3 regions of the Thalassospira sp. ABD4_177 genome follow, and region 2 is predicted to be linked to each of the others. Evidence: predicted binding sites of a transcription regulator. Region 2 holds the regulator's gene; each other region holds the start of a gene.
The links. Region 2 encodes LexA, which represses DNA repair genes until DNA is damaged. Its sites were predicted from a motif close to ATGTTCTANTTTGGTTC; they were not measured.
Positions count from the first base shown of each region.

Region 1 (7,146 bases), 510 kb from region 2:
CAAAAACGGATGGACCATGCCGCCCTGAATGGGCCCCGGGCGGACGATGGCGACCTGAATGGTCAGATCATAAATGGTTTGCGGTTTCAGGCGGGGCAGCATGCTCATTTGCGCGCGCGATTCCACCTGAAAGGTGCCGACACTGTCGGCTTTGGACAGCATGCGATAGGTAGCAACGTCTTCCTTGGGAAGGGTCGCCAGATCGTAATCAATGTTCTTGTGCGTGCGCAGCTCATACAGTGCCTTGCGGATGCAGGTCAGCATGCCAAGTGCCAGAATATCGACCTTGAGGATGCCCAATGCATCAATGTCATCCTTGTCCCATTCAATGGTGGTGCGGTCCGCCATGGCGGCATTGGCAATCGGCGACAGTTCACAAAGCGGCCCGCTGGTAATGACAAAACCGCCCACATGTTGCGACAGATGGCGGGGAAAGCCGGTCAGTTCCCCGGCAAGGTCCAGAACGGCTTTCAGGCGCGGTTCATCGGGGTGAATGCCCGACTGGCGCATCATATTGTCATGGGCGGGTTTGCTGCTGGACCCCCAGATGGTTTTGGTCAGTTTGACAATGGTATCTTCCGACAGGCCAAACACCTTGCCGACATCGCGCATGGCACTGCGCGAGCGATATGAAATCACGGTTGCCGTCAGTCCGGCCCGGTCGCGGCCATAACGTTCATAGATGAACTGAATAACCTCTTCGCGGCGTTCATGTTCAAAATCGACATCGATATCGGGTGGTTCATTGCGCGCATTGCTGATGAAGCGCGAAAACAGCAATTCCACCTCGTTCGGATCGACCGAGGTGACATGCAAACAAAAACACACCGATGAATTGGCCGCTGACCCGCGCCCCTGACAGAGAATGCCCTTGGAGCGGGCAAAGGCGACAATGTCATGCACGGTCAGGAAATAGGGGGCGTAGCCCAGCTCCTCGATCAGCTTGAGCTCCGTCTCGATCAGGTTTTTGACCTTGTCGGGGATGCCGTTGGGGTAGCGTTTCTGTGCTCCTTCCCAGGTCAGGCGGATCAGGCGTTCCTGGGTGCCTTCGCCGGTGCCGTCATTTTCATCGGGGTATTCATATCGCAGCTCATCCAGACTGAAGCGGCATTGATCGGCAATCTCGACGGTGCGGGCCAGCCAGTGCGGGTGATCCGGAAACAAACGGGCCATTTCACGCGGCGATTTGATGTGGCGTTCGCCATTGGGAAACAGACGGTACCCGGCATCCTCAATCGTGCAGTGATGACGAATGCAGGTCAGGACATCCCGCAACGGTTTGCGGGATCGAAGATGCATATGCACGTCATTGGTGACCACGGCGGGAATGCCAAGCTCGGCCTCAACCGCCTCGGTAAACTCAAGACGTTCTGTGTCAAACCCATCCATGAACCGCCCGATGGCCAGCCACAGCCGCCCGTCGAAATGTGATTTCAAACTGATCAGCTCAGCGCGAAAGGCATCATCGGGGACCTGGGGCGGGACGGCAATAAACAGCAATCCTTCGCCATGGGTGACGATATCGGCGAGATAAATCTCGCACGATCCCTTGGGCGCGCGGCGCTTGCCAAGGGTGAGCAATCGGCACAGCCGGGCATAGGCGGTGCGATCGGTCGGATAACACAGCAAGGACGGCCCATCCATCGGATCAAGCCGACAGCCAACAATGTAGTTCAACCGATCAGCATAATTGCGATGCGCCGTATGGCCGCGCACCACCCCGGCCAGCGTGTTGTGATCGGTCATCGCAATCGCATGCAGGCCCTTGGTGGCGGCTGTCAGGACAAGTTCCTCAGCGTGCGACGCACCACGCAGGAAGGAAAAATTGCTGCTGACATGCAGTTCGGCATAGGCCGGGGTGTCTGTGCTGTTGGCTTGCTTTGTCATGGCGTTATCCGGCAAACAAACCATGCACCGACCAGATATCCTGCCCGGCATGGCCGCTGCGAAACAGCCAGATCAACCGGCCCTTTTGATCGCAGATGCGGAAATAATCGCGTGTCATGTGTGACAGGGCGTAATTGTCGCGCTCCAGATGGGTCCACCATTCCGGACAGATGCGCTCCGGCCCATCTGCCCGCAGAACATCAATCAGCATCTTGCGCCAGCGCAGTTTTGTGGGGGCACCAGTCGCACTGCGTTCCATAACATCGACCGGCTCGGGCGGATTAATCAGCCGCACCGGACGTTTGGGCAGGGGGGCATCCGGGATGCGTGCGGGTTTGGTTGGCCCGGTTGGCGATTGCCGGATGGCGGCCCGTTCGGGCAGGTGGCTGGCATGATGGGCCGGGCGATATAAAATGTCCTTGGGGCCCAGATGATGGGTAATGCGATCGAGCAACTCGCCCAAGGCAATGGCATCGCTGCTGTCATTCTGCTGGCGATCCAGACGGACCTGGCGAAAGGCGACATGTTCGACCCAGGGCGCATAGACAATCACCTGTTCGATGCCAAAGCCGGTATCAACCCCGGGCATCTTTTCCGCCAGCAATCGCAGGATATGGCTTTCGGACTGGCAGGGCGTGCCGGTTGTCGTCGTGATGGTGTGAGGATGGCCATCGACCCGAATGGATCGAACAATCAGGCGTCGCAGACCAAGGTTTTCATCGCGCAGCTTTGCACAGAGATCGGCGACCATGCTTTCAATCGCATGCGCCAGATTGGCGGCATCGCCCAATGGTTCGCCAAAATTTTGTTTGATCAGCCAAGGCGTATCAGGCAGTTCAAAATTCAGATGTTCGGGCAGGCGGCCATAAAACTGGTCCAGACGATGCAACACATCCGGGCCAAGGCGCGTGGTGATATTGGCGCGCGGCAGAGGGGTGATATCGCCCAGCTGTTTCAGGCCAAGGCGCGCTAAAACCGCGATGATGTCATCAGACAATCGCAGGCATGATACCGGAAACCCGGCGGCAACCCCGTGATCACGTGGCAGCGATAAAATACGTTCATGTGCTCCCCCTGGATGGCAACGTGCCGTGGCCCATGCCGCACCGGCGGTATCGGCAATGGCCGCACGGGCGGTGGTGCCCCGGGCTTTCATGTCGCGCAGGATTTGTTCGATCATGGCACCTTCGCCGCCAAACAAATGACTGCTGCCGGTGATTTCAAGCCATAGGCCCGCATCGCCATTCAGCCCATGCGTGTGCAGTTCCCGGTCTGGCGCGATCCATGGGCTATAGCGGTCCATAAACCGCACCAGACGGGCAAATTTGCCCTCACACAGCTCCGGATCCTCGGGGCTGTCTGTAAGCTCGGGCAGGATGCTGCGCGCATCCGACAGGCGCATGCCACCGTGCAATCCGGCCTTTTGCGCCACTTCATTCAGGCCACAGACCAGCACGCCCTTATGATCGCTACGTGTGATCACATGCGGGATGGCTGGTGCCTTTGCGGGCTTTGCTTGGCTGTCAGCATCGCGGGGCTGATCAGGCGTGGGCGTGCCTGTCTTTGGGAGTGTCTTCTGACAGTCGGTTTTCCAGTGGGTCAGCCACAGATAAAGAAAACGTTGTTGCATCGGTTTTTACTTTCCAGCTTCCCGGTCGGACCCCGCGTCCCCCGATCAGGCTGAGATGATGGTCGTTTCCTGTTGGTCGTTCTGTTGAATGTGTTGCGTGTGAGGCGTTGAAAGGTGTTATTTGCCAGCGCGTCCAGGCGCTTGAGGTCGGAATGCGTCCGTTTCTGGCAAGCGGACGCAAAACAATGATGCGTGTGCCACCACTTTCACACGCCAGTTGCATGCGCCTTGCCGTGGTCAGGTCATAGTCGGTGGTTTCAATGATCACCGCCCGGACTTGGCCTGATTTTGCCACTTCCTCGCAGGTCCAAAGGGCGGTGGCCTGTTGATCCACCGTCATCATCAACGGTTCGGGCGTAAGGGCCGTCATGGGCAGGGAAGGCGCATAAAACCCGCCCTGATCCAGCGCGCGACGTTGCCGGATCCAGAAAATGCCTTTGTCAGGCGTTGCGTGACCCGACAATGTCGCCAGATACCACGCCAGAAGCGATGCCGCACCATCATCATGCCCGCACAGCACTTCATGCAGCCCCACCGGGGCAAGGCCGCCGATGCTGATATGATCGCGCAGGAACGTCCCGCCAAAGGCATGCGCAATCACCCCGTCGGCCCGATCTGGCCCACCGGACAGACAGGAAACCTGTCCCTTCCATTGCTGCTCGGCGCGCGCCAATGCGGCACGGGCCTGATGAATACGTCTGTCTGACATGTTTAATTGTTCCTGCTTTGTTCTTTTTTATGTGGTCAAAGCGGAACAGGAGTCAAGACGTATCAAAAGGGTTTCTTACAGCTCTGGAGAGAGGTCATTGAAGCAAAAGAAAACCCGGCAAGATCACCTGCCGGGTTTTCTGAATGTTTCTCTGATGCCTGATCAAATTTCCGGGAACCAGGCCCCCAGAACGCCGAACTCTTCGAGTTTGGCGACAATGATCTCGGCGGCTTCTTCTGCGCTTTGATCTGCGGTGCTGACCACGATCTCGGCATTTTCAGGCCGCTCATAGGGGCTGTCGATCCCGGTGAAGTTCGCGATCTCGCCCGCACGGGCCTTTTTATAAAGCCCTTTCACATCGCGCTGTTCACAAACCTCAAGCGGGGTGTCGATGAAGACTTCGATGAATTCGCCTTCCTCAAGCAGCCCGCGTGCGAGCTGACGTTCGCTTTTAAACGGCGAGATGAAGGAGACCAGCGTGATTACGCCCGCATCAACAAACAGCTTGGCGGTTTCGCCCACACGGCGGATGTTTTCGACGCGGTCTGCATCGGTAAAGCCAAGATCCTTGTTCAGGCCATGACGCACATTGTCGCCATCAAGGGTGTAGGTGTGCTTGCCAAGAGCATGAAGCTTTTTCTCAACCAGGTTGGCGACGGTCGATTTGCCCGCACCCGACAGGCCCGTGAACCACAGAACAGCCGATTTCTGGCCTTTCTGATAGGCACGTGCACCCTTGTTGATGTCCATTTCCTGCCATTTGATGTTGGTCGCACGACGCAGGGAATGGTTGACCATGCCCGCCCCAACAGTGGCGTTGCTATAGCGGTCAATGATGATGAAGCGGCCCGAATGACGGTTTTCGTCATAGGGATCAAAGGCCAGAGCCTTGTCAGCCGAAATATTGGCAATGCCGACTTCATTAAGCTCAAGCGTCTTGCCCGGTTCATGTTCCAGCGTGTTGACATTGACCTTGTATTTCAGCGCGCTGATCTGCGCATTGGCGACCTGTGCACCCATCTTGATCAGATAGGGACGGCCGGGCAGAAGATGATCTTCATGCATCCAGATGATGCGCGCTTCGAACTGATCTGCGAAATCAGGCTTGGCTTCGGCCTCGGCGATGACATCGCCACGCGAAATGTCGATTTCATCTTCAAGGGTCAGCGTGATTGCCTGACCGGCAATGGCAACATCTAGGTTGCCGTCAAAGGTCACGATCTCCTTGACCTTGCTGGTCTGGCCCGATGCGGTGACAACAATCTCATCGCCCGGTTTGACACGGCCAGATGAAATCGTGCCCGAAAATCCCCGGAAATCGAGGTTCGGACGGTTAACCCACTGCACCGGCAGACGGAACGGTTTTTCAATCGCGTCCTGTTCGACCTGAACATTTTCCAGATGAGCCAGAAGGGTCGGGCCGGAATACCAGGGGGTATTGGCGCTGGGCTCAATCATGTTATCGCCGCGCAAGGCGGAAAGCGGAATTGCGGTGATTGAGCTGTATTTCAGCTGCTTGGCGAATTCCTGATACTCGGCAACGATGGCGTCAAATTTCGACTGGTCATAGTCGATCAAATCCATCTTGTTGACCGCCAGCACCACATGCTTGATGCCCAGCAATGAGGTAATGAAGCTGTGGCGGCGGGTCTGGGTCAGGATGCCCTTGCGTGCATCAATCAGGATAACGGCAACATCGGCGGTCGAGGCGCCGGTTGCCATATTGCGCGTATATTGTTCGTGGCCAGGCGTATCGGCGACGATGAATTTGCGCTTGTCGGTCGAGAAGAAGCGATAGGCAACATCAATGGTGATGCCCTGTTCGCGTTCGGCCTGCAGGCCATCAAGCAGGAGGGCAAAATCAATCTCGCCGCCTTGGGTGCCGACTTTGCGGCTGTCAGACTCAAGGGCGGCCAGTTGATCTTCAAAGATCAGTTTGGAATCCCAAAGCAGACGGCCGATCAGGGTCGATTTGCCATCATCCACGCTGCCGCAGGTAATGAAACGCAGCAGGCTTTTTTCTTCCTGCGCCTTCAGGTAGCCGAGAATATCATCAGCAATCAGGTCGGATTGGTGCGCCATAAGAGCATGCTTCCCTTAATTAGACCCATTTTGCCAGCTCAGTCTTTTAGCTGGCAAAGAGAAGTCCGTAGGGCGTAATGGTATTACGGACAAGGATTTCGATGTGGCCAGATAAAAGACTGTGCTGGCCCGAAGGGTTTTCTTTTGGCGGCGGTTTGCGGCGTTACACCGTTTGCCCGATGCGCTGCATCGCGCTACACGGTGTGCCTTGCAACCCATCGCGCCAAAAGAAAACAAAATGCGTCTAATTAAGGGAAGCATGCTCTAAAAATATCCTTCCTGCTTCTTCTTCTCCATCGACCCGGCCTGGTCGTGGTCAATCATGCGGCCCTGACGTTCGCTTGAACGGGTCAGAAGCATTTCCTGAATAATGTCGGGCAGGGTGGCGGCCTCGGACTCAACAGCCCCCGTCAGCGGATAGCAGCCAAGCGTTCTGAACCGCACCGATTTCATTTCCGGCTTTTCACCCGGATTGAGCGGCATGCGATCGTCATCGACCATGATCAGCGTGCCGTCACGTTCGACCACCGGGCGTTTGGCGGAATAATAGAGCGGCACAATCGGGATCTGCTCAAGATAGATATATTGCCAGATATCAAGCTCGGTCCAGTTCGAGATCGGGAAAGCACGGATGCTTTCGCCCTTGTTGATCCGGGCGTTGTAGATATCCCATAATTCCGGGCGCTGGTTTTTCGGATCCCAGCGATGGGTTTCGGTGCGGAAGGAAAAGACACGTTCCTTGGCTCGCGCTTTTTCTTCGTCCCGACGGGCACCGCCAAAGGCTGCATCGAACTTGTATTTGTTCAGCGCCTGTTTAAGCGATTGCGTTTTCATCACA
Region 1 is NZ_JBSWWO010000001.1:1,853,989-1,861,134, forward strand. It holds gene ACXAF0_RS08450 (error-prone DNA polymerase) at 1-1,887, opposite strand, end outside; gene ACXAF0_RS08455 (Y-family DNA polymerase) at 1,892-3,517, opposite strand; gene ACXAF0_RS08460 (ImuA family protein) at 3,429-4,226, opposite strand; gene cysN (sulfate adenylyltransferase subunit CysN) at 4,389-6,308, opposite strand; gene cysD (sulfate adenylyltransferase subunit CysD) at 6,573-7,146, opposite strand, start outside.
Region 1: a site for LexA is predicted at 4,233-4,249, ahead of ACXAF0_RS08460 (ImuA family protein). Genes of this name have one in related genera too.

Region 2 (7,146 bases):
GTGCGCGGCTGATCAAGGCCTGCATCATCGATCACAATCGCGATCACCGGCTTGTCCCCGGTATCCTGTGTCAGGGCGGCATATTTCCGCCACGGCTGATCCATGGCGGCAACCGACGAACCTGGCACATCATTGCCGCTGTCACCCGGAAGGATATCACCAGCTTGGGCGGGCTTGCGGGACTCTGGGGCCGGGACATAGTTGGCCAGACCTGGTTCACTCTGCCCACTTGATGCACCAGAACCGTCATTCTCGCCAACGAGATATCCCGTGCGTCCACGCTCGGAGACCGACGCCTTATCCGAAAGCGTGTAATCCTTGCGCAGCATCGGGGTCGGTTCGGGGTCAGCCAGCGCATAATTTGGTGCGCCCTGATCCGAAGCACGGCCAATTTCATCGGATGCGCGATCAAGTTCAAGCATGCTGCCAACCGCAATGATGGCCGAAAGCGTACCCGCAACAAAGGCCCCGCCCAGCATCAGGCGACCAATACCACCCGTTTTCTTGTTCGGGGCGGTCTTTTTACGGTTGGATTTCTTGGGTGCCGCCTTTTTACGTCTGGCGGTCGTTGCCCGGGTTGCCCGGCGTGCCACGCTGTGGTCTCCAGTATTCGTTTGCTGGGATGCTCGTAGCGGCTGTTTCGTTGATTGAACAGCCCCTTCCCATATGGTGATTATATACCGATCACGTCGGCTTGTGTTTTCACGTTTTTAAAACGGTTCTGGTTAGCGCACGGTTAAAGGATTACACCTCGCGTGATCAAAGACGCGCCAGAGGCTAAAAAAGCCTTGCTCTGCTTCTGCTTGACGTAGCGACAATGGCGTTTATTCTCTGCCGATCTTAATGTGCATGAGCCTGCTTTTTTATGTATCTCCTCATCGATAATTACGACAGTTTCACATTCAATCTGTGGCACTATCTGCGCGAACTCGGCCCCGAGGTCGAAGTGCGCCGCAACGATGAGGTCAGTGTTGAAGAAGCCATGGCGCTTAATCCCGAAGGGATTGTGATTTCGCCGGGCCCGTGCGACCCGGAACGTGCCGGCATTTGCCTTGATCTGATCAAGGCGGCGGCGGGCAAGGTCAAGCTGCTTGGCGTTTGCCTTGGCCATCAATCCATCGGTCAGGCCTTTGGCGGCAAGGTCATTCGCGCGCCTGAATGCATGCACGGCAAGACCGATGCGATGACCCATTCCGGACAAAGCGTCTTTGCGGGCCTTCCCAGCCCGTTTGAAGCCACCCGCTATCATTCATTGGTGATCGAGCGCGAAACTTTGCCCGACAACCTTGAAATCACCGCCCAAAGCGGAGATGGTCTGATTATGGGCGTGCGTCACAAAAACCATCAGATTCATGGCGTTCAGTTCCATCCCGAAAGCATTGCTTCGGAACATGGACACGCCCTATTGAAGAATTTTATCGACTATACCAGTGCCTGACCCATAGTGCCCAACACGCACTGGACCGCAAACCAAGGAAGACCCGATGTCGACTGATCATGATCTGAAGCCAATTCTGGCCAAAGTCGCAGATGGCGAAAAACTGACCGAAAGCATGGCCGAAGGCGCCTTTAACGTGCTGATGTCCGGTCAGGCGACGCCGTCGCAGATGGGGGCTTTCCTGATGGGGTTGCGACTGCGCGGTGAAACCATCGATGAAATCACCGGCGCGGCCCGTGTCATGCGTGAAAAGGCCACCGGCATCATTGCCCCGGAAAACGCGGTTGATACCTGCGGCACCGGCGGTGATGGCAGCGGCACCTATAACATTTCGACCGGGGCGGCCATCGTTGCCGCCGCCGCTGGCGCCACGGTTGCCAAGCATGGCAACCGCGCGGCATCGTCGAAATCGGGCTCGGCGGATGTTCTGATGGCGCTGGGTGTCAATCTTGATGCCGATATGAAGCTCCTTGAAAAGGCGCTGAAAAAGATCAATCTTTGCTTCATGATGGCCACCCGCCATCATTCGGCGATGCGTCACGTGATGCCGACCCGCGTTGAAATGGGCACGCGCACGATCTTTAACCTGCTGGGCCCGCTCGCCAACCCGGCCAAAACCAAACGTCAGGTTCTTGGTGTCTTTGGTAAACAGTGGGTCGAACCGATTGCCCATGTGCTTAACCGTCTTGGCTCCGTCCACGCTTGGGTTGTGCATGGTCATAGCGGCCTTGATGAAATCTCGACCACCGGCCCGACCTTTGTCGCCGAGGTCAAGGACGGCACCGTCACCACCTTTGAAATCAATCCGGGCGATTTCGGCCTTGAAACCGCAACGCTTGACGACCTCAAGGGTGGCGATGCCGATGAGAATGCCAAGGCGATCACGGACCTGCTCGCCGCCAAGAAAGGCCCGTACCGTGATATCGTTCTGATGAATGCGGGTGCGGCGCTTGTCGTCACCGGCATTGCCAGCGATCTGGCCGATGGAATCAAAAAGGCCGCAGACGCGATTGATAGCGGCAAGGCTGCCGAAACCCTTCAGGGCCTTGTAGACATTACGAACGAAGGAACCCCGGCGTGAGCGACGTACTGACCAAAATCTGCAACGACAAGCGCGATCATGTCGCGGCCTGCAAGGCGCGCACGTCCCTTGCCACGCTTGAGGCCGAGGCAAAAACACAATCCGCGCCGCGTGGCTTCATCAACGCACTTGAAACCAGTGTTGCCGATGGCCGTTATGGTCTGATTGCCGAAATCAAGAAGGCATCCCCGTCCAAAGGCCTGATCCGCCCGGACTTCAATCCGCCTGAACTCGCCAAGGCCTATAAGGCTGGCGGGGCAAGCTGCCTGTCGGTTCTGACCGACATCCCCTATTTCCAGGGCGATGACAGCTATCTGGTCGCCGCCCGCGCAGCGGTCGACCTTCCCGCCCTTCGCAAGGATTTCATGATCGATCCCTATCAGGTGACCGAGGCCCGCGCACTTGGTGCGGATTGCATCCTTCTGATCATGGCCGCCCTTGAAGACAGCCTGGCCGCCGAACTTGAAGATGCCGCGCACAGCCTTGGCATGGACGTCCTGATCGAGGTGCACAATGCCCCGGAACTTGAACGTGCGCTGAAGCTCAAATCACGTTTGCTCGGCATCAACAACCGCAATCTCAAGACCATGGAAACCTCCCTCACCACGACCGAGGAACTGGCAAGCATGGTCGGCGGTGGTCGCCTGCTAGTGGCCGAAAGCGGCCTGTTTACACCGGACGACCTGGCCCGCATGGCAAAGGTTGGCGCCCAGTGCTTCCTGATCGGTGAAAGCCTGATGCGTCAGGACGACGTCGCAACCGCCACCCGCAACCTGCTCGGCCTTGCGGCCTGATCAATACTGGACCGAAAATGGCAGACAAGCTTTCCCATATTGACGCCGGTGGCAATGCAGTGATGGTCGATATCTCGGCCAAGGCGGAAACTGCGCGCATCGCGATTGCCAAGGCACGGGTTCTGATGTCGTCGGAAACCGCAAAACTGATTGCGGACCGTGGCCATAAAAAGGGTGATGTTCTTGGCATCGCCCAATTGGCCGGGATCATGGGGGCGAAAAAGACCCCCGATCTGATCCCGCTCTGTCATCCCCTGCCCCTGACCTCGGTCACGGTCGACCTTGAGCTTGCGGAAGACGTTGATGCAGTCGATATCACCGCCACCTGCAAGACAACCGGCAAGACCGGTGTCGAGATGGAGGCGCTTACCGCAGCATCAGTTTCCGCACTCACGGTTTTTGACATGTGCAAGGCGGTTGACAAAAGTATGAGGATTACCGATTTGCGGGTCACCCGGAAAGAAGGTGGCAAGTCGGGGACCTTTACGGCGGACTAACATCCTGTCCTGTTTCACGGCCCAATATTCATATTTTTTGAAAAATTGCCGCGATTATTCGGTTTTTGCGTTTAATCGTACAGAGCCGCTTGACCCGCGAAAAGAACTAAAGTAGAACATTTATGTATCCTTTTTGTTCTTTTTACAGGTTCGGGAAATATCATGCTGACGCGCAAGCAATATGAGTTGCTGGTCTATATAGACAATTACCTTCGCGATCACGGGATTTCGCCCTCTTTCGATGAAATGAAAGAGGCCCTGAACCTTAAATCCAAATCCGGCATTCATCGCCTGATTACGGGCCTTGAGGAACGCGGTTTCATCCGCCGCCTCGCCCATCGGGCCCGCGCGCTTGAAGTGGTGCGCCTGCCTGAAAACAATGAAGATGACGGTCCAGAAACGCCCAACAACGTGACGTCAATCGCCAGCGCACGAAAGGCCCCGCACCGGCCCGCCACAGTGCCAACCGCCTTCTCCGAGGCAGGGGAATCCATCGGTCTGCCACTATATGGCCGGATTGCTGCGGGCACGCCGATCGAGGCGCTGCGTGATCAAAGCACCATGGTACAGGTTCCTGCGGCCCTACTTGGCAGCGGCGATCACTACGCGCTTGAAGTTTCGGGTGATTCTATGGTTGAGGCTGGCATTCTTGATGGCGATACCGTCCTGATCCAGCGTTGCGAACAAGCCCATGACGGCACTATTGTGGTTGCCCTTGTTGATGATGCCGAAGCCACCCTGAAGCGCCTGAAACGTGGCCGTGGTGAAGTGCTGCTTGAACCCGCCAACGCACGCTATGAAACCCGCGCCCTGTCGCCGGATCGCGTGCAAATTCAGGGCCGTCTGGTCGGGCTGCTGCGTCAGTACTGATTGATCACTCAATATTCCGAACAACATACGCCCGGCGCCTTTGCCCGGGCGTTTTGTTTTCTAACGACTATGGCTGATATCGACGTAGGCGCTTAGCGCCCTGCTCTGCCGCCAATGATGATCCAGGGCCAATTACCGCTGTCTTCACGCACCGTTTTGATTATCGGCTGTCGGTCGGGGTTTGTTGGCAGCTTGACGGCCACACCGCCCTGCCACCACAGCACATCATCATCAATCACCATACGCGCCCCAGACACCTGACAGCTGTTAGGCAGATCGGTTTGTTGGTTGACGACGATATCGGCATTGCGACAGGCATAAAACGGATTGCTGATGCGGCTGGCGACAATGATCTGTGATGGAATGCCGTCCGCACTGACAGCAACGCTACAGGGATCATTTTGGCATGCCTGAACGCTGTGTGCTGCCTGTTCCGGGCGAATACCAAAGCGGTTCATCCAGATATCTTTCTGAAAGTCATTCAGCCGGGAGGATGTGTGCAGGATACCGGTATCCGGATCATAGATTGCAAAGCTTTCACGATCCCCCGAGATCAGGATTTCAGGTTCCTGATGGGTTATCTGAAAAATGAAGGCAGCCGCGATCACAGGCAGTACCGGGAGGATCATCACCTTGTCGCACCAGATGACAATCCATGCCAGTGCGAGCAACCCCAAAGCGACCGCCAACATATCAAGGCCCGCGACATACCAAAGCCCCCAGTTTTGGGCTGCGACCAGATCAGCGGTTTCCAGCAAAGCAATCAGCCCGGGCTTCATCGCCGCCAGGGACAGGCCGGATAATCCAAGCGGGATCAGCGCCAAGGTCACGACGATCCAGGGCATCACCCAGAAAGCCATTACCGGAATGGCGACCAGATTGGCCAAGACGCCAAGCATGGAAATGCGCCCGAAATGATAGCCAATGATCGGCGCGGTCACGGCCGTTACAATCAGACTGGTCAGAAGCAAACCGGCAAGATAAAGACCACCTCGCTCATACCAGGACAACATCCCTTGTCGGTCCAGCCAACGCCGCCCCGGCCCGTCATAAAAGGCGACAAGCGCGCCAACAGCGGCAAAAGATAACTGGAAACTGGCCCCCAACACGGCATCAGGCCGCAGGAGCAGCACCACGATGGCCGCGACCCCGACCAGCCGAAGGGATATGGCGCGGCGATCCAAGAGCAATGCCAACCAGACAACGAGCAACATGACAAAGGCACGCTGGGTCGGGATGGTGGCCCCCGATAACCCAAGATAAACAAGCCCCGCCAGCATCGCGGCCATCGCCGCCCATTTCTTGATCGGATAACGCAGGGCAATTGCCGGAATGGCAGCCAACCCGAAACGGATCAGGAAAAACACCGTCCCGCAGAGCAACCCCATATGCAGACCGGAAATCGCCAGCAAATGTGCAAGACCGGATTTTCGAAGGTTATCGGCAATTTCCGGGGTGACTTCGCCGCGCTCCCCAATGATCAGCGCCTTTGCAATTCCAGTTTCCGGTCCGCGCATTTCATTGCTAATAGAGGCTGATATATATTGACGTGCTCTTTCAATATAAACAAATAACGCATTGTTATTGATTGATTTATCATTCTTCAAAACTTCGAACTGTCGCCCGAACACAAACCCGGATGCGCCGATATCGCTGAAATAGAGGTTGCGCGAAAAATGCGGATCACCGGGCACAGAGGGCGGACGCAGTGGAAAGAGCCGCGCGCTTGCGCGGACCTGATCACCAATCGCAAGCACACTATCGCCCAGAAAACTGAGCCGGACATTCCAGTTCAATTGATCGTTTGCAATGCCTTCAATTTCGGATGGCTCAACAGTTGCACGGATCCGGCCGTTGCGTGGTTCCAGCCCGATAATGGTGCCAGTGACCTCCATCACATAAAGCGTTTTGGTTGGAATATCATCGGGGCCAAGTTCGGTATGAACCGCACTTGTCAAAGCCCCGAAAGCCATGCTGGCAAGCAGTTGAAAGACAAAGGCCACGATGGCAATGCGCCGCGACATCCAGAATGCACAGGCCAAAAGAATCACGGCCAGACCAATCTGACCGGCACCAACACGCGCAGGGAGCAAGAAATACGCTGCACAGCCCAACCCAAAGAATATAACCGACGTTAGAAACCACTTATTTCTTTGGCTTGTAACAACAAAATTAATTTGCGAAAGGATCATCGCAAATATTTGAATTAATTGAATTTTACTTGCCGCCCTACGACGAATGTCCAATAGCCCGCCTGCCGCATAGTTTCTATCTAACATCCGCTGTGGTGCAACAGCGTGTCATTTGTGCTATAGCCTGCACGCTAAAAGTCCCCAGTACAAGCGACAACATCCAAATAACGGATAGATTGAATGACGGTTGTTACCCGTTTTGCCCCGTCTCCGACCGGGTTTTTACATATCGGCGGCGCACGCACCGCACTTTATAATTGGCTTTATGCCAAAC
Region 2 is NZ_JBSWWO010000001.1:2,366,293-2,373,438, reverse strand. It holds gene ACXAF0_RS10840 (divergent polysaccharide deacetylase family protein) at 1-593, opposite strand, end outside; gene ACXAF0_RS10835 (anthranilate synthase component II) at 866-1,438, shown strand; gene trpD (anthranilate phosphoribosyltransferase) at 1,485-2,519, shown strand; gene trpC (indole-3-glycerol phosphate synthase TrpC) at 2,516-3,313, shown strand; gene moaC (cyclic pyranopterin monophosphate synthase MoaC) at 3,310-3,810, shown strand; gene lexA (transcriptional repressor LexA) at 3,973-4,680, shown strand; gene ACXAF0_RS10810 (ComEC/Rec2 family competence protein) at 4,773-6,773, opposite strand; gene gltX (glutamate--tRNA ligase) at 7,053-7,146, shown strand, end outside.

Region 3 (7,146 bases), 890 kb from region 2:
GTCTGGGCGGCAATCCCGCCAAGGGCGTTACCGATGGCAAGGTCGGTGTGGCCTTGCCAGGCCGTGGTTACCGAAAGAACACTGCCCGGCAGGCTGGTCGACATGCCAACAAACAATGCACCAGCGATGATTTGCCCCATACCCGTCCGCTCGGCCAGTTTGACGGCCACCCCGGCAAGTCGGGTTCCGGCAAATCCGATGATCAATGTGCAAACAGCAAAGGTTGCAACAATAAAACCAAGTGATTGTTGGCCAAGGTCAAAGGGCATGCACTGTTTCCGTGATCAAAAAAGACAAAGGGGCAAAGCCTTACATGGCGCCGAGCCGCATAGAACGTGGATATGAGCGGTCTTTTTCGTTCATCACCCCGTCGGGTTGGGCCTCTTGTGTAACATCTTACATTGATGCTTGTTCCGCCGATATCATGTTTTACGGGCGGTGCGGGTACAGGCCGAACCATCAAAACAGTCCAGCTTAGGTTACTGTATTCGTTGCCATGCATCTGGCAGATACGGCCTGTGACCTATACGTTTGAATTGCAAGAACGGGCAGCAGGCGCTTGTCGGGGCTTTGCGATTGCGCTTATAGTTTCGCCCAACGGCAAAAGCCGAAATAAGAACCAATAAAATGACCCGACTGCAGTCAATGACAGCGGGCATTCAGACAGGTTGGCAACATGTCCCGAAATCAACCGGGAACATGATTGTTTTGGGGGTGATTGAATGGCGGTCCGCAAGCCAAATGCGATCGTAAAGTCGTGTCTATTTGCTGTCATTTTCCTGGCAGCACTTTTCCTGTCTTTTGAATTGCTGCCATCGGCAAAGGCAGAAGAGAAAATCTGTCTTAAAATAGCGTTGCCCGAAATGGCCGATAACGCGCGTTCTGCCGAACGTTATCGGGCGGCAATGGCCGAGGCCGGGTTGTGCGTGCAGCCGGTCTGGTTGCCCAATAAACGAATGGCGGTTTCGTTGAAACTTGGCGAAATTGACGGTGTCTTTTCGAGTTGCGACTCCATTCAAAAATCGGCCGGCGTGCCACTTGTTGCCGGCGGTGTAGTTGTTGGTCGCCCCAAAAGTTTTTTGATTACACCCGATAAAAACGTCAAGACGCTGGGTGACCTCAAGGGCAAGGAAATCGGTGTTTGGCTTGGTGATGAGCGCGTTAAACAGGAATTGCTTGGCATTGCCAATGTTGTCAATGTGCCACGTGGTGCAGGCATGATGCTGCGCATGTTACATCACGGGCGTTTGGACGGTGCGCTGATCGATGGATTTTCGCTTAGCCAGACCGACGGGGTGCCGAAAGACTACAGTAAGATCGAGGTGGATACGTCAACGACCTATAGCTGGCTCCGTAAGGAACATGAAGCGCTTTTGCCACAATTCAATCACGGGACCTATATCTTTCGCGGAATTTCGAACTGACGGGGATAACAGACGCCCTTGGAACCCTGTTACCATGGCCGCGCCCGCTGAATGTTGCGTGATCCCGATGAAATCAATTGCAAATGCCCGAAAATTTGTACTCATGACAGATAGGGTTCCGCCACCATGACCCTGCCCATAACCGGTTTAACCGAACAAATAACAATTTTCGGAAACGTGCCCCATGGTTCCCTTTTTGGGCGAGGCCGCCGCCTTTACTGCTGCGCTCTGCTGGGCGAGCTCCAGCATGATTTTCTCCAATGTCGGCGGCAAGGCAGGCGCGCAGACTGTCAATCGCGGGCGTCTGGCCTGCTCGATCTTTTGCCTGACACTCCTGCATTGGATCCTTGAAGGACAGCCTTGGCCCAATTCGGTGACGTGGGAGCAGCTTGGCTGGCTCTCTCTTTCCTCGGTGTTGGGGTTGGTGATTGGCGATGCCCTGTTGTTTCAGGCCTTTGTGATCATTGGAGCGCGCTTATCAATGCTTCTGATGTCAACCGTACCGATCATGGGCACGGTGTTGGCCTGGCTGTTGTTTGACGAAACCCTTCGTCCGGTCGAGATTGCCGGTATTGCCTGTGGTGTTGGCGGGATCCTGATCGTCATTCTGGGCAAAAAGGGACGCCCGGTCGGGCTGGTGGGGCGCGATTACCTGATGGGCATTCTGTTTGGTCTTGGTGGGGCGATTGGACAGGTGGCCAATCTGATTGCCGCCAAATATGCCCTGATTGACGGATATTCGGCGCTGTCGGCCAGCTGGATCAGAACACTGGTTGCGGTTATCGCGATGTGGGGGCTTGCCGTCATCATGGGGTGCGTGCGGCGCACGGTCACGGCCTGCATTGCGCCAGATGTTGGCAAGTGGCTCCTGCTTGGCGCGTTTATCGGACCTGCGGTGGGCGTGTGGCTTTCAATGCTGGCCGTTCAGAATGCCAATGTCGGTATTGCCTCGACCCTGATGGCGTTGCCGCCGGTTTTGCTGATTGTCTATGAAGGTCTGATCATGCGCAGACCGGTCGGCTTGCAGGCGGTGGCGGGGACCTGTCTTGCCTTTGGCGGGGTGGCCTTGCTGTTTTTGAACTAGCTCTCATGCGCTCTGCCCTTTTGACTTTTTCCTCAATCGGTTAGACTTCGGGCAATAGCACACCAGAAGATCAGGATAACGCCATGACCCGTGTAACAGTTTCCATCGAAGACGACCTGATGGAGGCCTTTGACGCCTTTCTCGATCGGCGTGGTTATACCAACCGGTCCGAGGGGTTCCGCGACCTGATCCGCGAAAAGCTTCAGAACACCAAGCTTGAAGAAATTGCCGACGGGGTCGGGATTGCGGTACTGAACTATGTTTATGATCACGAGGAACGCATGCTGGCATCACGCCTGATGAGCACCCAGCACGAGCATCATAACCTGACGATCTCAACGGTGCATTTCCACATTGATCACGATACCTGCCTTGAAAGTGTGACCTTGCGCGGACGACTGTCCGAAATCCGGGCGTTCGCGGATAAGGTGCTGGCCCAGCCCGGCGTACGCCACGGGCAGCTCTATTCCGTCCCCGGTGAGTTGCATGTCGAAACCCACCATCACGGCGATGAACATCATGGGCATGCGCACAAGCACGAACATCTGAAAATCACCACCTGACAGCCCTGTTGACTGGGGCTGGCGGCAAGGCAACGGCTGGACGATCTGGTTGGGGATAAAATGTCGGGAGGGAGCCGCCCCGAGATACCCTGCGATGGCTCTTAAAATCGCAAGGCATTTGACAGCTTCCCCTCCCATCCCCTGAGGGATACGCGTTGGGACGCGATGACGAAATCATATCGCCTGCTTGCTGAAATACAATGTGCCGAGCGTCCAAATTAATGTGCAAGGCGTCCAGATACCTCTGACGCACATTTTTCGGTTTGCTGTTTCGGAGGCTGTTCTGTGGCGCATTGCTATCCCCATGATAGGGCAGGCCGGTTGCGCAATGGCTGCTCGCCCAATTTTTAACCTTCCATAATCAACCATCATCTTGGGGCGGCGGTTGGAACGCCTTTCTTTGGGGAGGCATAAAAATGAGAACAAACTTGCAACATCTGAAATTTTGTGAGAATGTTCGCATTATGTTCTCAAGTGTTTTGTCGAGGAGAACGCAGTGGCAGGCTGCGGCAACAGACAAGACAGTCTAGCGGTGGCGTTCCGCATCGAGGGTCACGACCTGTTAATTTGATTGGAATGGCAGTTTTTATGTTTGTGAAATCCAAGGAAAACCCCGCAGGGCGGGTTGGTATCCGGCACAAGGGTTTTGACGCAGGAGTTTGCGAACATAAAAGCTGTCCTTCGGATCGCTCAGATTTGCACGGGCTACTTTGTCGCAAAACTTTGAAAGATAGATATCTTCCTGTGGTTTTGCTCCGCGTATCCGCACAAATCTGAGCGACCATTCGAACCAAATTAACAGGTCGTGACCCTGGGTCCGGGGAACCGCCTGCGTTGCATCAAACCCGGCCCTGTGGAATAAGAGAGTTCGAGCAATGATTCAGACCGCGCTGCATTTGGTGGATAAGGATACTATGGATAAGCAGAAGGCACTCGAAGCCGCCCTTGGGCAAATCGAACGGGCATTTGGCAAGGGCTCGATCATGAAGCTGGGCCAGCGCGAAAATGCCGTTGATATTTCAGCAATTTCGACCGGTTCGCTGGGCCTTGATATCGGCCTTGGCATTGGCGGTCTTCCGCGTGGCCGTATCATCGAAATCTATGGTCCGGAAAGTTCGGGTAAAACCACACTTGCGCTCCATACCGTTGCCGAAGCGCAGAAAGCCGGTGGTACCTGCGCCTTTGTCGATGCCGAGCACGCTCTTGATCCGAGCTACGCCCGCAAACTGGGGGTAAACACCGACGAGCTGCTGATTTCCCAGCCTGACGCTGGGGAGCAGGCGCTTGAAATCGCCGACACGCTGGTGCGTTCCGGTGCGATTGATGTTCTGGTTGTCGATTCGGTTGCGGCCCTTGTGCCGCGTGCGGAACTCGAAGGTGAAATGGGCGATACCCATGTTGGTCTTCAGGCCCGCCTGATGAGCCAGGCGCTGCGTAAACTGACAAGCTCCGTTGCGCGGTCGAACTGCATGGTCATCTTCATCAACCAGATCCGTATGAAGATCGGTGTGATGTTTGGCAGCCCGGAAACCACCACCGGTGGTAACGCGCTGAAATTCTATGCCTCTGTCCGTCTTGATATCCGCCGTATCGGTCAGATCAAGGATCGTGACGAGGTCGTGGGTAACCAGACGCGCGTCAAGGTCGTCAAAAACAAGATGGCACCGCCCTTCAAGCAGGTCGAATTTGACATCATGTATGGCGAAGGTGTCTCCAAGATGGGCGAAATCCTTGATCTTGGCGTCAAGGCCGGCATCGTCGAGAAATCCGGTTCCTGGTTCTCCTATAACTCGACTCGTATCGGTCAGGGGCGTGAGAACGCCAAGAACTTCCTGCGCGAGAATCCGGAAATGACCCAGGAGATCGAAAACAGCATTCGCGAGAGTGCCGGTCTGATCGCCGAAGCCATGACCAATATGAGTGAAGACAATCCGGTCAATGACGATTGATCTAATTGATCTTGCAAAATGATCTCAAAAGGCGGGATGCTGAAACATCCCGCCTTTTTTTGTTCGCGATCCTTATGACGGAGTTCTTATCGTGGTTACGTGCTATCTGAAATACATCATCGACAGTCACAAGGTTCCTGAATTTGAGGCTTATGCCAAACGCTGGATCCCGATCGTTAACCGCATGGGCGGAACCCATCATGGTTACTTTCTACCCCATGAAGGGGCGAGCAACGTCGCATACGCGTTGTTCAGTTTCCCGAGCCTTGCCGACTACGAGGATTATCGCAACCGTATGGCAGGCGACACAGAATGCCAGGAGGTTTTCGAGATGGAAGTGCGCAATCGCAGCATCATCTCTTATGAGCGCAGCTTCATGCGCCCGGTTCTGGACTGATCGGTCTTTGCAGGGTTCCTGACATCAATGCTCGGTGCCTTTTTGCTGCTGCCACTGGCTGGGAGTTTTGCCGGTAATGCGCAGGAATTCCCGATTAAAATTCGATTTGGTGTTAAAGCCGCTGGTCAGCATGGTGTTGGTGACATTCTCGCCGGCATCAAGCGCCTGACAGGCATGATCAATCCGGTATTTGTTGATATAGCGTGACACGTTCTCACCCGTCGCCGCATTGATTGCTGTTGAAACCTGTTTGAGCGGATAACCCAGCCGCCGCGCGATGCGCGCCAGCGTCAAATCCGGATCAAGATAGAGCTTCTCGCGATCTATCAACCTTTCGAGTTGCGCCATGATTTCCGCCACCGGAATGTCGGGAGTGGACTTTGTGTCTTGGGTAGCGAGGCTTGTGTCCTGTGTTGCATCGTCGTCTTCGCGCGCAACGTCAATGGCGGGGGACAGTGCCAACAAACCGATGGCAAGCAGGGCGACAGATGAAAACACACTCAGGATAATACCCGGTGCTTTGTCGGCCCCTAGTTGCAAGGCAACGGAAATCAATGCGTCACTGATGGCCGAGATGATCAGGGCAATCGCAATCACCCGCCAGATCAAGGCCGGCACCGAACCCGATGCCAGACGCGTATGGGCCAAATCATTGCCTTGCCGATGCAGTGCGAGAAGAATGACAAGCCCGTAGCCCACGAATAATCCGCCAAGCAGCGCATCAATCAGCATCGGCGCAAACAGCAAAATACCCGTCATGAGTGCCGGGGCGGCAATATGCCAGATGTCGCTGGCTTGAAGACGCGGCCTAACACCGCCTTCGAGGAAGGCGATCCAGGCCAGGGCCGGAATCACGGACGCGGTGATTGGCTGAATAAGACGCAGGTCCAAAAAGCCATAGTAATGCACCAGCGACACCGTGATGCTTTGAACCGCACAGGCGAGCAAAAGTGCGCCCAATAGCGGCGATGTCTTTTCAAACAGCACGGCTCGTACAAACAAAAAAGCCAGCAGCAGGGCAACAATCAACGGAACAGGCAAAGCGATCATGGCGGCAGCGTTATCCAGACAGAAATGTCCCAAAACCGGTTTTGCACGTCCTTAAACCGGTTTGAGGACGCGAGAACCCGCAAGGCAGATGCAAATTGATACCCGTGAAACTTAGAACACGGATTGAAATCATGAAACACGTAACTTCTGCACTTGCGATTGCTGTTGGCCTTGTCCTTGGTCTGTCATCCAACCCTGTTCATGCGGGCAAGGACCTTGCCGGATATGATCGATTTGATGTTGATGCGGCCCATCGTTCACGCCCGATCGCCGCATCAATCTGGTATCCCGCCGATACGGTTATCTATCGCGCCCCGGTCAATCAAAGCGCGCTTTGGAAAAGCACGAATGCCTATATCGGGGCGGCGGTGGAACCGGGCAAGCATCCGTTGATTTTGTTGTCACATGGATCGGGCGGGAATATGGATGCGATTGGTTGGTTTTCCTCCGAACTGGCCCTGCGTGGGGCGATGGTTCTTGCGGTCAACCATCCCGGCAGCACATCAGGCGATTCATCACCGCGCCGCCTGGCAGAGCTTGGTCAGCGCGCCAAGGACCTGCATGCCGCCCTTGATCAGCTTCTCTCACACCCGGAATTCGAACCCTATATCGATACCGATCGGATTGCTGCGGCGGGTTTTTCACTGGGCGGGGCGACGGCGCTTAACCTTGCGGGTTT
Region 3 is NZ_JBSWWO010000001.1:1,480,192-1,487,337, forward strand. It holds gene ACXAF0_RS06770 (sodium:calcium antiporter) at 1-269, opposite strand, end outside; gene ACXAF0_RS06775 (ABC transporter substrate-binding protein) at 723-1,424, shown strand; gene ACXAF0_RS06780 (DMT family transporter) at 1,609-2,508, shown strand; gene nikR (nickel-responsive transcriptional regulator NikR) at 2,592-3,071, shown strand; gene recA (recombinase RecA) at 3,947-5,020, shown strand; gene ACXAF0_RS06795 (NIPSNAP family protein) at 5,112-5,417, shown strand; gene ACXAF0_RS06800 (helix-turn-helix domain-containing protein) at 5,442-6,467, opposite strand; gene ACXAF0_RS06805 (alpha/beta hydrolase family protein) at 6,599-7,146, shown strand, end outside.
Region 3: a site for LexA is predicted at 3,859-3,875, ahead of recA (recombinase RecA). Genes of this name have one in related genera too.